2 regions of the Lichenihabitans sp. Uapishka_5 genome follow, and region 2 is predicted to be linked to the other one. Evidence: predicted binding sites of a transcription regulator. Region 2 holds the regulator's gene; the other holds the start of a gene.

Region 1 (6,100 bases), on a different contig from region 2:
CGAAAAGCCGAGGAAGGGCAGCAGCTCGAACTTCGGATCGTCGAGCTTCTCGGCCGGCACCTTCAGGGTGTTGACCAGGAAGTCGGCCCCGAGCGCCCATTTGTTGAAGGCGAACTTGATATCGAAGGCGCTGGCGAGGCTCTTCTCGAGCCCTTCAAGCTTGTCGTCGGTGAAGCCCTTGGCGCGCAGCGACGAGGTGTTGATGGCGGGGGCCTGCCTGAGGCTGCCGTGGCCGAGCGCATAAACCTCGATCTCGGCGATCTCCGACTCGCGATAGCCGAGCGCCCGCAGGGCTTCCGGCACGGCACGGTTGATGATCTTGAAATAGCCGCCGCCAGCGAGCTTCTTGAACTTCACCAGGGCGAAGTCGGGCTCAATGCCGGTGGTGTCGCAATCCATCACGAGGCCGATGGTGCCGGTGGGCGCCACCACGGTGGTTTGCGCGTTGCGATAGCCATGGGCTTCGCCGGCGCTGACCGCGAGGTCCCAGGCCGCGCGGGCCCGGGTGACGAGGAGCGGATCGGAGCAGGAGGCCGCGTCGAGCGGCACCGGGTTGACGGCCAGCTGCTCGTAGCCCTGCGCCTCGCCATAGGCGGCGCGGCGATGGTTGCGCATCACCCGCAGCATGGCGTCGGCGTTGGGAGCATAGCCCGGGAAGGCGCCGAGCTCGGACGCCATCTCGGCCGAAGTGGCGTAGCAGACGCCCGTCATCAGCGCCGAAAGCGCGCCGCAGATGGCCCGACCTTCGTCGGAATCGTAAGCGATGCCGGACGACATCAGCAGGCCGCCGATGTTGGCGTAGCCGAGGCCGAGCGTGCGGTAGCGAAAGGACAGCCGGGCGATCTCGTCCGACGGGAACTGCGCCATCAGCACCGAGACTTCGAGCACCACGGTCCACAACCGCACGGCATGCTCATAGGCCACCGTGTCGATGCGCTTGGTGGTCGGGTCCTTGAACTGCAGCAGGTTCAACGACGCGAGGTTGCAGGCCGTGTCGTCGAGGAACATATATTCCGAACACGGGTTCGAGGCGATGATCGGCCCCGACACCGGGCAGGTGTGCCAGTCGTTGATGGTGGTGTGGTATTGCAGGCCCGGATCGGCCGACGCCCAGGCCGCATAGCCGATCTTCTCCCACAGATCGCGGGCCTTGATGGTTTTTAGCGGCTTGCCGTCGAGGCGGCGCGTCAGCGACCAGTCGGCGTCCTGCTCCACGGCGCGCAGGAAATCATCGGTCACGCGCACCGAGTTGTTGGAGTTCTGGCCCGCCACCGTCAGGTAGGCTTCGGAATCCCAATCGGTGTCGAATTCCGGCAGGTCGAGCGTGGTGTGGCCGAGGCGGGCCAGGTGGATAACGCGCCCGATCATGTTGTCCGGCACGCTCAAAGCGCGCGCGGCCTTGATGGCTTTCTTCAGCGCCGGATTCTTCTCGGGCAGGAAGCAGTCGTCACCCGGGCCGTCGCAATTCACGCAAGCGCGCAGCACGGCGTTGAGGTGCTTCTTGTTGATCTTCGAGCCGGTGACGAGGGCCGCGACCTTCTGCTCTTCGCGCACCTTCCAATCGATATAGGCTTCGATGTCGGGATGGTCGGCGTCGACCACCACCATCTTGGCGGCGCGGCGCGTGGTGCCCCCCGACTTGATGGCGCCCGCGGCGCGGTCGCCGATCTTCAGGAACGACATCAGGCCCGACGAGCGGCCGCCGCCCGACAGCTTCTCGTTCTCGCCGCGCAGGCGGGAAAAGTTGGTGCCGGTGCCGGAGCCGTATTTGAATAACCGCGCTTCGCGGGTCCACAGGTCCATGATGCCGCCGGGGCCGACGAGGTCATCGGCCACCGACTGGATGAAGCAGGCATGCGGCTGCGGATGCTCGTAGGCCGAGGTCGAGCGCGTCAGCTCGCCGGTGCGGTAATCCACATAGGAATGCCCCTGCCCCGGGCCGTCGATACCATAGGCCCAATGCAGGCCGGTGTTGAACCATTGCGGCGAGTTCGGCGCCACCATCTGGCGGGCCAGCATGTGGCGCAATTCGTCATGGATGGCGTGGGCATCGTCTTCGGAGGTGAAATAGCCGCCCTTCCAGCCCCAATAGGTCCAGGTGCCGGCAAGACGGTCGAAGACCTGCTTGGCCGAGGTCTCGGAGCCGGTGCGCTCGCCCTCGGGCAGCGCCGCGAGCGCCGCCTCGTCGGGCACCGAGCGCCACAGGAAGGACGGAACGTCGTTTTCTTCCACCTTCTTCAGGCGGGCCGGCACGCCTGCCTTGCGGAAATATTTCTGGGCCAGCACGTCGGCCGCCACCTGGCTGAAGGCAGCCGGCACTTCGATCCCGTCGAGCGAGAACACGACGGATCCATCAGGATTGCGGATCTCGGATTTGGTCAGCCGGAAGTCGATGCCGGCATAGGCCGAGCCGGAGGTCTTGGTGTAGTGGCGAGTGATACGCATTACATCTGCCTTCGTCTTAAAAGACGCAAGTATCCGATATGAGCGCTTCTGGACCAGTTCGCACTATCGTAGACAAACCCTAAGCCTGTAGACAGACCTAAGGAAAGCAGCAAAGCTGCCTAGTCACGTTAGTACACGGCAAGAGCAATTGGCTTTAGCTCATACAACCGGAGTGGTGATTTGTCGAATCGGCTTGGTCGTCCACTCTGATGGGCGCCTCTCTAGACTCATCTCGATTCCAGGGAAAAATTTATAGACTCCCAGCCTGTGCCAAATCTGCACAACTACTGTTTCCTCAAATTATCTAAGTTTTAGGCACGTGCGCTCAGGTACCGCGTTGAAAGTCCGAGAGAGCGAAAATCTGAGTGTGACTGGATTCGTCATCCCGCTGTCAAACACCCCCGCGAGGGTGACCCGTTTCGTGTCCCCGTGAGTCGCCCATGGATTTCTTCCGCCGTTTCACCGTGCTCATGTGCGCGCCGAACTTCGATCCCGACGACCTCGAAGGTGTCCGGGTGCAGCAGATTATCGAGTCGGTGGGGAAACTCGGGTTCGAGGTGGTGCGGGCGCGGCGGGTCGATGACGCCGCCATCGCGGTGCAGACGGATGCGGCCATCGGCTGCATGGTGGTGGACTGGGGCAAGCGCGGTATCGACGGCAAGGCCGCGGCGCTGATCGACCTGATGCGCCGACGCGGCCTCGAGATGCCCATCGTCATCATGGTCCGGAGGAAGCGGCTCGAGGACATCCCGGTCGAGGTGTTGGACTTCATCGACGGCTACATCTTCCTGGCCGAGGAAACGCCCGACTTCATCGCCCGCAACCTCGTCAGCCGCCTCAAGCAATATGCCGAAACGCTGAAGACGCCCTTCTTCGGCAAGCTCGTCGACTATGCCGAGCAGGGCAACCAGCTGTGGACCTGCCCGGGCCACAACGGCGGCATCTTCTACAACCGCAGCCCCATCGGCCGCATCTTCGTCGAACACCTCGGCGAGGCGGTGTTCCGCGACGACCTCGACAATTCCGTGCTCGACCTCGGCGACCTGCTGACCCACGAGGGCCCGGCGCTCGCGGCCCAGAAGGAGGCCGCCACCATCTTCGGGGCCGAAAAGACCTATTTCGTGCTGAACGGCACCTCGGCCTCGAACAAGGTGGTGTTGTCGGCGCTGGTGGCCGACGGCGACCTCGTGCTGTTCGACCGCAACAACCACAAGGCGGCTGTGCATGGGGCGTTGGTGCTCGGCGCTGCCATCCCGGTGTTCCTCGAAACCGATCGCAATTGCTACGGCCTGATCGGGCCGATGTTTCCCGAGGCGCTCGACGAGGCGGCGATCCGCGAGAAGATCCGCACCAACCCGCTCGTCACGGACCCTGAGGCGTGGCGCCGCGAGCGGCCGTTCCGGGCCGCCGTGATCGAGCAATGCACCTACGACGGCACGATCCACAACGCCGAGCAGATCCTCGCCAAGATCGGCCACCTTTGCGACTATATCCTGTTCGACGAGGCCTGGGCGGGCTTCATGAAGTTCCATCCGCTCTACGCCGGCCGCTTCGCCATGGGCCTCGCCGATCTCGACGACACCTCGCCCGGCATCATCGCCACGCAATCGACCCACAAGCAGCTCGCAAGCTTCTCGCAGGCCTCGCAGATCCACACCAAGGACCGGCACATCAAAGGCCAGACGCGGCGGGTGGAGCACCGGCGCTTCAACGAAAGCTTCCTGATCCACGCCTCGACCTCGCCCTTCTATCCCCTGTTCGCCTCGCTCGACGTGGGCGCCCAGATGATGAAGGGCCGCTCGGGTGTCGTCCTTTGGGACGACACCATCAGGCTCGGCATCGAGCTGCGCAAGAAGCTCCGCGCCATCCGCCGCGAGTTCGAGGGCAGCGCCTATCCGGAGCGACGCTGGTTCTTCGACCCGTTCGTACCGGATGTCGCGACGCCGCCGAACGGTGGCGACCCGGTGCCCTGGGAAAGCATCCCGACCGACGACCTCGCGGCCAACCGCTGCTATTGGGATCTCGCCCCCGGCGCCGCCTGGCACGGCTTCACCCATCTGGAAGAAGGCTGGGCCATCACGGATCCGGCCAAGCTGACGATCCTGACGCCCGGCTTCGACCGGCGCACCGGCGCTTATGCGGAGCACGGCATCCCGGCCCCGGTGGTGGCGCAATACCTGCGCGAGAACGGGATCGTACCGGAAAAGAACGACCTCAACTCGCTGCTGTTCCTGCTGACGCCGGGTGTCGAGTCGTCGAAGGCCGGCACGCTCATCAGCGCGCTGGTGGCGTTCAAGAAGCTGCACGACGCCAATGCGCCGCTCGAGGAGGTGATGCCGGACTTTGTGCGGCGACGGCCGTGGCGCTACGCCGGGCTGCGGCTCCGCGATCTTTGCGCGGCCTTCCACGCCTTCCACCGCGAGGCCAACACGAGCCTGCTGCAGCAGGCGCAGTTCCAGCCCGCCCACCTGCCCGAGATGGTGATGACGCCACACGAGGCCAACCGGCAGCTCACCCGCAACAAGGTGGACTATCTGCCGATCTCGGAGATCGAGGGCCGCGTGGCCGCGACCCTGATGTTGGTCTACCCGCCCGGCATCGGCACCATCCTGCCGGGCGAGCGGATCGGCGACCGTTCGCAGCCGATGCTCGATTATCTCCGCATGTTCGAGCGTAGCTCGAATTTGTTCCCCGGCTTTGACCCCGAGGTCCAGGGCGTTTATCGCGAGCACGCCGGTGAGAACACGCTCCGGTTCCACACCTACGTGCTACGCGAGGGCCCATAGCGGTGATCCTGAACGGAGACGTCGTCATCCGCCCGTCGACCGAGGCGGATGTGACGGCCATGCTGGCCATCTACGAACACCACATCGCCAAGGGTGTCGGCGACCTCGGCGATTATCAGCCCGAGGCGCCCAACGCCGACGACCTGAAGCGCCGCCGCAAGGCCATGCGCAAGAAGCGGCTGCCACACCTGATCGCCGACTTCGAAGGCATCGTGGCCGGCTATGCCTATGCGGTGCCGTTCCGCAAGCGGCCGGCCTATCGCTACACGCTGAAGCACTCGATCTACGTGCACCAGGCCTTCCTGCATGCCGGCATCGGCCGCAAGCTGCTGCCGGCCCTGGTCGAGGCCTGCGCGGCCGGCGGCTACCGCCAACTGATCGGCTATATCGACGGCGCCAACGAAGCGTCCCTACGGCTGCACGAAGCCTGCGGATTCGCGGTGGTGGCCCGGTTGCCTTCGGTCGGCTACAAGTTCGGTCATTGGAGCGACAGCGTCATGGTGCAGCGGGCGCTCGGCGACGGCGATGCGACGCCGCCCAATGTCGCGACGGAGCCGAAGACCCACATCGTGCATGGCGACGACTGACGCTCTTCACCAGAGGCGGATCATCTGGAACCCGGTTGCGACATCGCCCGGATCGATGCCGATGGCGTTGGTGATGCGCAGGCCGCCGAAGAAGATGGCGCGGCCGAAGGCACCGACGAATAAGAACAGCCCCGTGATGACGATGCCGGAATGCAGCGCCATGCGGTCGCCCGTGTCGCGCCAGGACATGGGCAGCAGCGGGCGGATCACCCCGTAACCGTCGAGGCCGGGGATCGGCAGCATGTTGAGCACCACGGTGGTGGCCTGCAGGAAAGCCAGGAT
Region 2 (6,100 bases):
CAGGGCGCCGGCGACCGCCGTCACGGCCATGAACAGGAGAAAGCGAGCGGCACCGAAACGCCGGGCCACGGGCGTGCCGAACGCCACCAGCCAGACGCCGTTCAGGCCGAGATGCGTCCAGCCGCCGTGCAACAGCGCGTAGGTCAGCAGGCTCCATGGCGCCGACCCACCGCGGCGGAGCAGCATGTCGGCCCAAGCGGATTGCTGGGCCCCCGCGGCGCTGTTCTGACCCGCGGCGAGATGCCGGACGACTCCCATCGGGTCGACCGCGAAGGTCAGCCGGCCCGGCACGAAGGCGAAGCGCGACACGATCGCCATGTCGCTGCCCGCCCCGAGCAGCCCTCGCCCGGCCTGGACCAGCACCAGGACGCCGAGAACCGCGAGGATCACCGCGGGAATGTTGAAGACGGGTTCTGAGCGGTCGGATTGCAAGGTGTGTCCTGAGGCCTTATCGCGATCCATGAGATTAGCCGACCGCGGCTTCGGCTGCGACCGGAAAGGTCCGCCACCGGCTGGCATCGCTCCTGCTCTTTTCCTCTCGACAGCGATGTGGCGTCCTGTTTCGGAACAATGGCGCGCCGCATCCACACAGGGGCGCAAGTCATGAAGCTGGCAACCTCGCAAGCGGTGTTCGAATATTGGCATTCCTTGTGCCGGGGACGCGTCGCGCCCGACAGGCACGACCTCGACCCCGCAGCCATGCGGGGCATGCTGGCCCATACCTTCATGCTCGAGGTGCACGGCCCGGCGTCGGAGCGACGCTTCACGATCCGCCTCAGCGGCACGCGATTGGATGCGCTGTTCCGGCGCGAGATGAAGGGTGCCGATTTCGACGATCTCTGGTCGGACGACGCGGCGCCGGAGATGCGCACGCTCCTCGACGGCGTTCTGGACGACACCCAGCCGATGTTGTTCGGCGTGTCCGGTGCTCCCGCGGGTGATACCGTCACGGCCTTTGAATTGTTGGTACTTCCGCTACGGCATCACGGCCGCACCCAGGCGCGGCTGCTGTGCAGCCTCGTGCCGGCCGGCACGCCGAGCTGGATCGGCTTGCTGCCGCTGGCGCCGCTGAGCCTCGCAGGATGGCGCGCCCTAGACGCACGTGCCGAGAGCGCCGCCATGCAGCACGCCGCACCGATGCGGTTTACCGGGGGCATACGACGGGCCCACCTCGTGGTTTACGAAGGCGGACGCAACGGTGACGTAACGGCAGCGCCCAAGCAAGTCCGCGTTAAGACCGGTATGCCAAGGTCATCCGAACCGCCCCTCTCGACGCGTCGTTCATGACCCCGCAGCGCAAGCTCGATCACAGACCGGAAGAACGCCGCCGCCATCAACGCGTCGGCGTCGTGCTGCTCGGCCGCTACATGCTGGCCGACCGTCAGGAATACCCTTGTCAATCGATCGACATGTCGCCCGGCGGCCTGGCCCTGGTGGCGCCGGTGCTGGGAGAGGTCGGCGAGCGCGTTGTCTGCTACCTGGAGCAGATCGGCCGTGTCGAAGGCACGGTCGCGCGCCAGTTTTCGCACGGTTTCGCGCTCGGGTTCAGCGTGCCGTTGATCAAGCGAGAGAAATGGGCCGATCAGCTGACTTGGCTGGCCAACCGGCAGGCGCTCGGCTTGCCGGAAGATCGCCGTCACGGGCGTATCGTTCCGAAACACCTCCGCACCACCCTGCGCATGGACGACGGCACCGAGATGGCAGTGCGGCTGCTCGACATCTCGATTTCGGGCGCCGCCATCATCGCGGACCAGCGGCCGCCCCTCGGCAGCATCGTCATGCTGGGTTCGACGCCGGGACGTGTGGTGCGCGCCTTCGGGAATGGCGTCGGTATTCAGTTCACGGTGCCGCTGCCGGCAGATCAGTTCGGGGAAGACCTCATCCTCTAAAGGGAGCGCCGCCTCACAGGCCGGAGCAAGGCCTCAGCCCTTGCCGAAGGTTTCGTCAAAGGCGTAACCGGCGCCCCGCACGGTTCGGATCGGATCGCGCTCACGACCGCGCGACAGCGCCTTGCGCAGCCGCCCGACATGCACATCGACGGTGCGCTCGTCGATCTCGGCCGACAATCCCCACACGCCGTCGAGCAATTGCGCCCGGGAGAAAACGCGACCGGGGCGCTCCATCAGGTAATCCAGCAGCCGGAACTCGGTGGGCCCGAGGGCGATGTCGCGGTGGCCGCGGCGCACCCGGTGGGTTTCGCGGTCGAGATCGAGGTCGCCGGCGGTCAACCGGTTGGCGAGGCGCTCGGGCCGCGAGCGCCGCAACAGCGAGCGCACCCGCGCCATCAGTTCCGGCACCGAAAACGGCTTGACGACATAATCGTCCGCCCCGACCGACAGCCCCCGGACGCGCTCGCCTTCCTCGCCCCTGGCGGTCAGCATGATGACCGGCAGGGTGCGGGTTGCCTCGCGGGCGCGCAGGCGCCGGCAGATCTCGAGGCCCGACACGCCGGGCAGCATCCAGTCGAGGATCACCAGGTCGGGCGCCATCTCGGTCAGGCGCAGTTCCGCGTCATCGCCGCGCTCGACCCGCTCGACCGAGAAGCCTTCCGCTTCGAGATTGTAGGCCAGCAGCGTCCCAAGGGCCTGCTCGTCCTCGACGACGAGGATATGGGGTGCCGCTCCCGCCACGGGGACGCGGTCGGCGGTCGATCGCAGCGTGTTCATCGGGCGGCGCTCCGAAGCCGTCAGCCGGACAAGGGCGCGAGACGGCCCTTCGGCCGGTCGATCGGCAGAGCCTCGCCGGTCACGAGATAGACCACCGTTTCGGCAATGTTGGTGGCATGATCGCCGACGCGCTCGATGTTCTTCGAGCAGAACAACAGGTGGGTGCAGAACGAGATGTTGCGCGGGTCTTCCATCATGAAGGTCAGCAGGTCGCGGAACACCGAATCCTCGAGAGAGTCGAGTTCGCCGTCGCGCGACCACACCGATTGCGCACGCTCGACGTCGCGCTGCGCGTAAGCGTCGAGAACATCCTTCAGCTGATGGGCCGCGATCTCGCTCATGTGGCGCAACCCGACGGCGGCGCGCGCGACGCGCGGTTCGGTGGCGACGCTCATGGTGCGCTTGGCAATGTTCTTGGCCAGATCACCGATGCGCTCGAGGTCGCCCGACACCCGGATGGCGGCCACGATCTCGCGCAGGTCGACGGCCATCGGCTGCCGGCGTGCGATGGTCAGGATCGCGGCCTCTTCGATCTCGCGCTGCAGCGTGTCGAGGCGCGGATCGATCCCGATCACCCGGTTGGCGAGCTCGGTGTCGAGCGCCGACAAGGCATCCATGGCGTCGGACAGCATGTGCTCGGCAATGCCGCCCATCTCGGCGATCTTGCGGCCGAGACCCTCGAGTTCCTGGTCGTAGGCGGAAACGATATGTTCGGACATGGCGGAGCCCTTCAGCCGAAACGGCCGGTAATATAGGCCTGGGTCTGCTTGACGGCCGGGCTGGTGAAGATCTTGCGGGTGTCGTCGAATTCGATCAGCTCGCCGAGATACATGAAGGCGGTCTTGTCGGACACGCGCGCGGCCTGCTGCATGTTGTGGGTCACGATCGCAAGCGTGAAGCGGCTTTTCAGCTCGTCGATCAATTCCTCGATTTTGGCGGTCGAGATCGGGTCGAGCGCCGAGCAGGGCTCGTCGAGCAGGATCACGTCGGGTTGCAGCGCGATGGTGCGGGCGATGCAAAGGCGCTGCTGCTGGCCGCCCGACAGGCCGAGGCCGCTCGTGTGCAGCTTGTCTTTCACCTCCGGCCAGAGGGCCGAACCCTTCAGCGCCTGCTCGACGCGGCCATCCATCTCGGACTTCGCCACCTTCTCGTAAAGCCTGATCCCGAACGCGATGTTCTCGTAGATCGACATCGGGAACGGCGTCGGCTTCTGGAACACCATACCGACGCGCGAGCGCAGCAGGTTGAGGTCGATGTCCCGCCGCAAAATGTCCTCGCCGTCGAGCAGCACCTGGCCTTCGGCGCGCTGGCGCGGATACAGGTCGTACATGCGGTTCATCACGCGCAGCAGCGTGGACTTGCCGCAGCCGGACGGCCCGATAAAGGCCGTGACGCGGTTGGGCGCCAGGTCGAGCGAGATCCCCTTCAGGGTCATGGTGTCGCCGTAGAAGAACTTGAGGTCCTTCACGGCAATTTTCGGCTGGACACGGGCGCGGGGCGCCTCGATGGGCGCCGTCTCGGTCATGGTCATTTGCTTGTCCTTGGCGTTCCGAGCGCCCGGGCCACGATGCTGAGCAGGAGAACCGTGACGGTGATCAGCAGCGCCCCCGTCCAGGCCAGCGACTGCCAGTCCTTGTAGGGGCTGAGCGCGAACTGGAAGATCACCGTCGGCAGGCTGGCCATCGGCCCGTTGAGGTTGGCCGAAAAGAACTGGTTGTTGAGCGCGGTGAAGAGCAGCGGCGCCGTTTCGCCGCTCACCCGGGCCACGGCCAGCAGCACGCCGGTGACGATGCCGGCCTGAGCGGCCTTGTAGGCCACCTTGGTGATCACATAGGCGCGCGGCAGTCCCATGGCGGCGGCGGCCTCCCGCAGCGGGTTCGGCACCAGCAGCAGCATGTCCTCCGTCGTGCGGGCCACGATCGGCACCACGATGAAGGCCAAGGCCACGGCGCCGGCGAAAGCGGAGAAATGGCCGAGCGGCGCCACCAGCACCTCGTAGACGAAAAGGCCGATGATGATGGATGGCGCGCTGAGCAGGATGTCGTTGATGAAGCGCACCACGACGGTCAGCTTCGAATAGCGGCCGTATTCCGCCATATAGGTGCCGGCCAGCATGCCGAGCGGCGTCCCGACCGCGACGCCGATCAGCGTCATGATGAGGCTGCCCACGATGGCATTCAGCAGGCCGCCCGCGCTACCCGGCGGCGGCGTCATTTCCAGGAACACGGCCGGTCGCAGCCCCGCGAGGCCGTTGTAGAGCAGCGCCGCCAGGATGATGACGAGAAACACGAGGCCGAACAGCGCGGCCGCGATCGAGAGGCCGAGGAAGATGGCGTTCGACCGGCGCCGCCGCGCCATGAAGGTTGTGGTCGCCATGGGTCAGGCTCCCGATCGACGGTTGAGACGCATCAGCATGAGCCGCGCGATGGCCAGCACCACGAAGGTGATGACGAAAAGGATCAAGCCGAGGGCGATCAGCGACGAGGTATAGATGTCACCCACGGCTTCGGTGAATTCGTTGGCGATCGAGGCCGAGATGGTCGTGCCGGGCGCCAGGATCGAACCGGAGATGCGATGCGCATTGCCGATCACGAAGGTGACCGCCATGGTTTCGCCAAGCGCGCGGCCGAGCCCGAGCATGACGCCACCGATGATGCCGGTGCGAGAATGCGGGATCACGACGTGGCTCACCACCTCGCGGGTGGTGCAGCCGATGCCATAGGCGGCTTCCTTCAACACAGGCGGCACGGTCTCAAACACGTCGCGCGACACCGAGCTGACGAAGGGCAGCACCATGACGCCCAAAATGATGCCGGCTGTCAGGATGCCGATGCCGTAAGGCGGCCCGGCGAAGATCGCACCGAGCACAGGGATCGGGCCGAACAGGGCGATGAGGCCGGGCTGAACGTGCTGCTGCAGGAAGGGCGCGAAAACGAACAGGCCCCAGATGCCGTAGATGATGCTTGGAATGCCGGCCAGCAGCTCGATGGCGATGCCGATCGGGCGCCGCAGCCAGTGCGGGCAAAGCTCCGTCAGGAAGATCGCGATGCCGAGGCCGACCGGCACGGCGATCAGCATGGCGATGAGCGAGGTCATCACGGTGCCGTAGATGGCCGCGAGCGCGCCATAGCGGTCGTCGACAGGGTTCCAGACCTGCGTGGTCAGGAAGCTGAAGCCGAACGTCTTGAAGGCCAGCGCGGAGCCCTGCACCAGGGCCACGATGACGCCACCCATCAACACCAGCACCGCCAGGGCCGAGCCGCGCGTCAGACCGGCGAACAACCGGTCGATGGAGCGGAAGCGCTCCAACCGCGTGGTGCGAGCGTCTTTCGCTCCGGCGCGGCCGTGCCCCGCCTCGATCGCAAGATTAGCCAAATGCGGCTCCTGTTAGTGGAGGGGCGGCCCAGCGGGCCAACACCCCGTGCCGAAAGCCT

What was found. The regulator PhoB, encoded in region 2, activates phosphate uptake and scavenging genes when phosphate is short. The targets are predictions, from matches to a motif close to TGTCATNNANCTGTCAT.
Region 1: P7D22_RS08130 (Orn/Lys/Arg decarboxylase N-terminal domain-containing protein) is a predicted target of PhoB. The motif match lies at 2,824-2,840, and genes of this name have one in related genera.

Annotation. Positions count from the first base shown of each region.
Region 1 covers NZ_JARPVX010000014.1:7,437-13,536, forward strand. Annotated here, with positions in the region: gene P7D22_RS08125 (vitamin B12-dependent ribonucleotide reductase) at 1-2,445, opposite strand, end outside; gene P7D22_RS08130 (Orn/Lys/Arg decarboxylase N-terminal domain-containing protein) at 2,886-5,231, shown strand; gene P7D22_RS08135 (GNAT family N-acetyltransferase) at 5,234-5,818, shown strand; gene P7D22_RS08140 (site-2 protease family protein) at 5,825-6,100, opposite strand, start outside.
Region 2 covers NZ_JARPVX010000001.1:171,386-177,485, forward strand. Annotated here, with positions in the region: gene P7D22_RS00730 (rhomboid family intramembrane serine protease) at 1-432, opposite strand, end outside; gene P7D22_RS00735 (PAS domain-containing protein) at 604-1,287, shown strand; gene P7D22_RS00740 (PilZ domain-containing protein) at 1,284-1,889, shown strand; gene phoB (phosphate regulon transcriptional regulator PhoB) at 1,923-2,666, opposite strand; gene phoU (phosphate signaling complex protein PhoU) at 2,687-3,385, opposite strand; gene pstB (phosphate ABC transporter ATP-binding protein PstB) at 3,397-4,197, opposite strand; gene pstA (phosphate ABC transporter permease PstA) at 4,194-5,042, opposite strand; gene pstC (phosphate ABC transporter permease subunit PstC) at 5,046-6,041, opposite strand.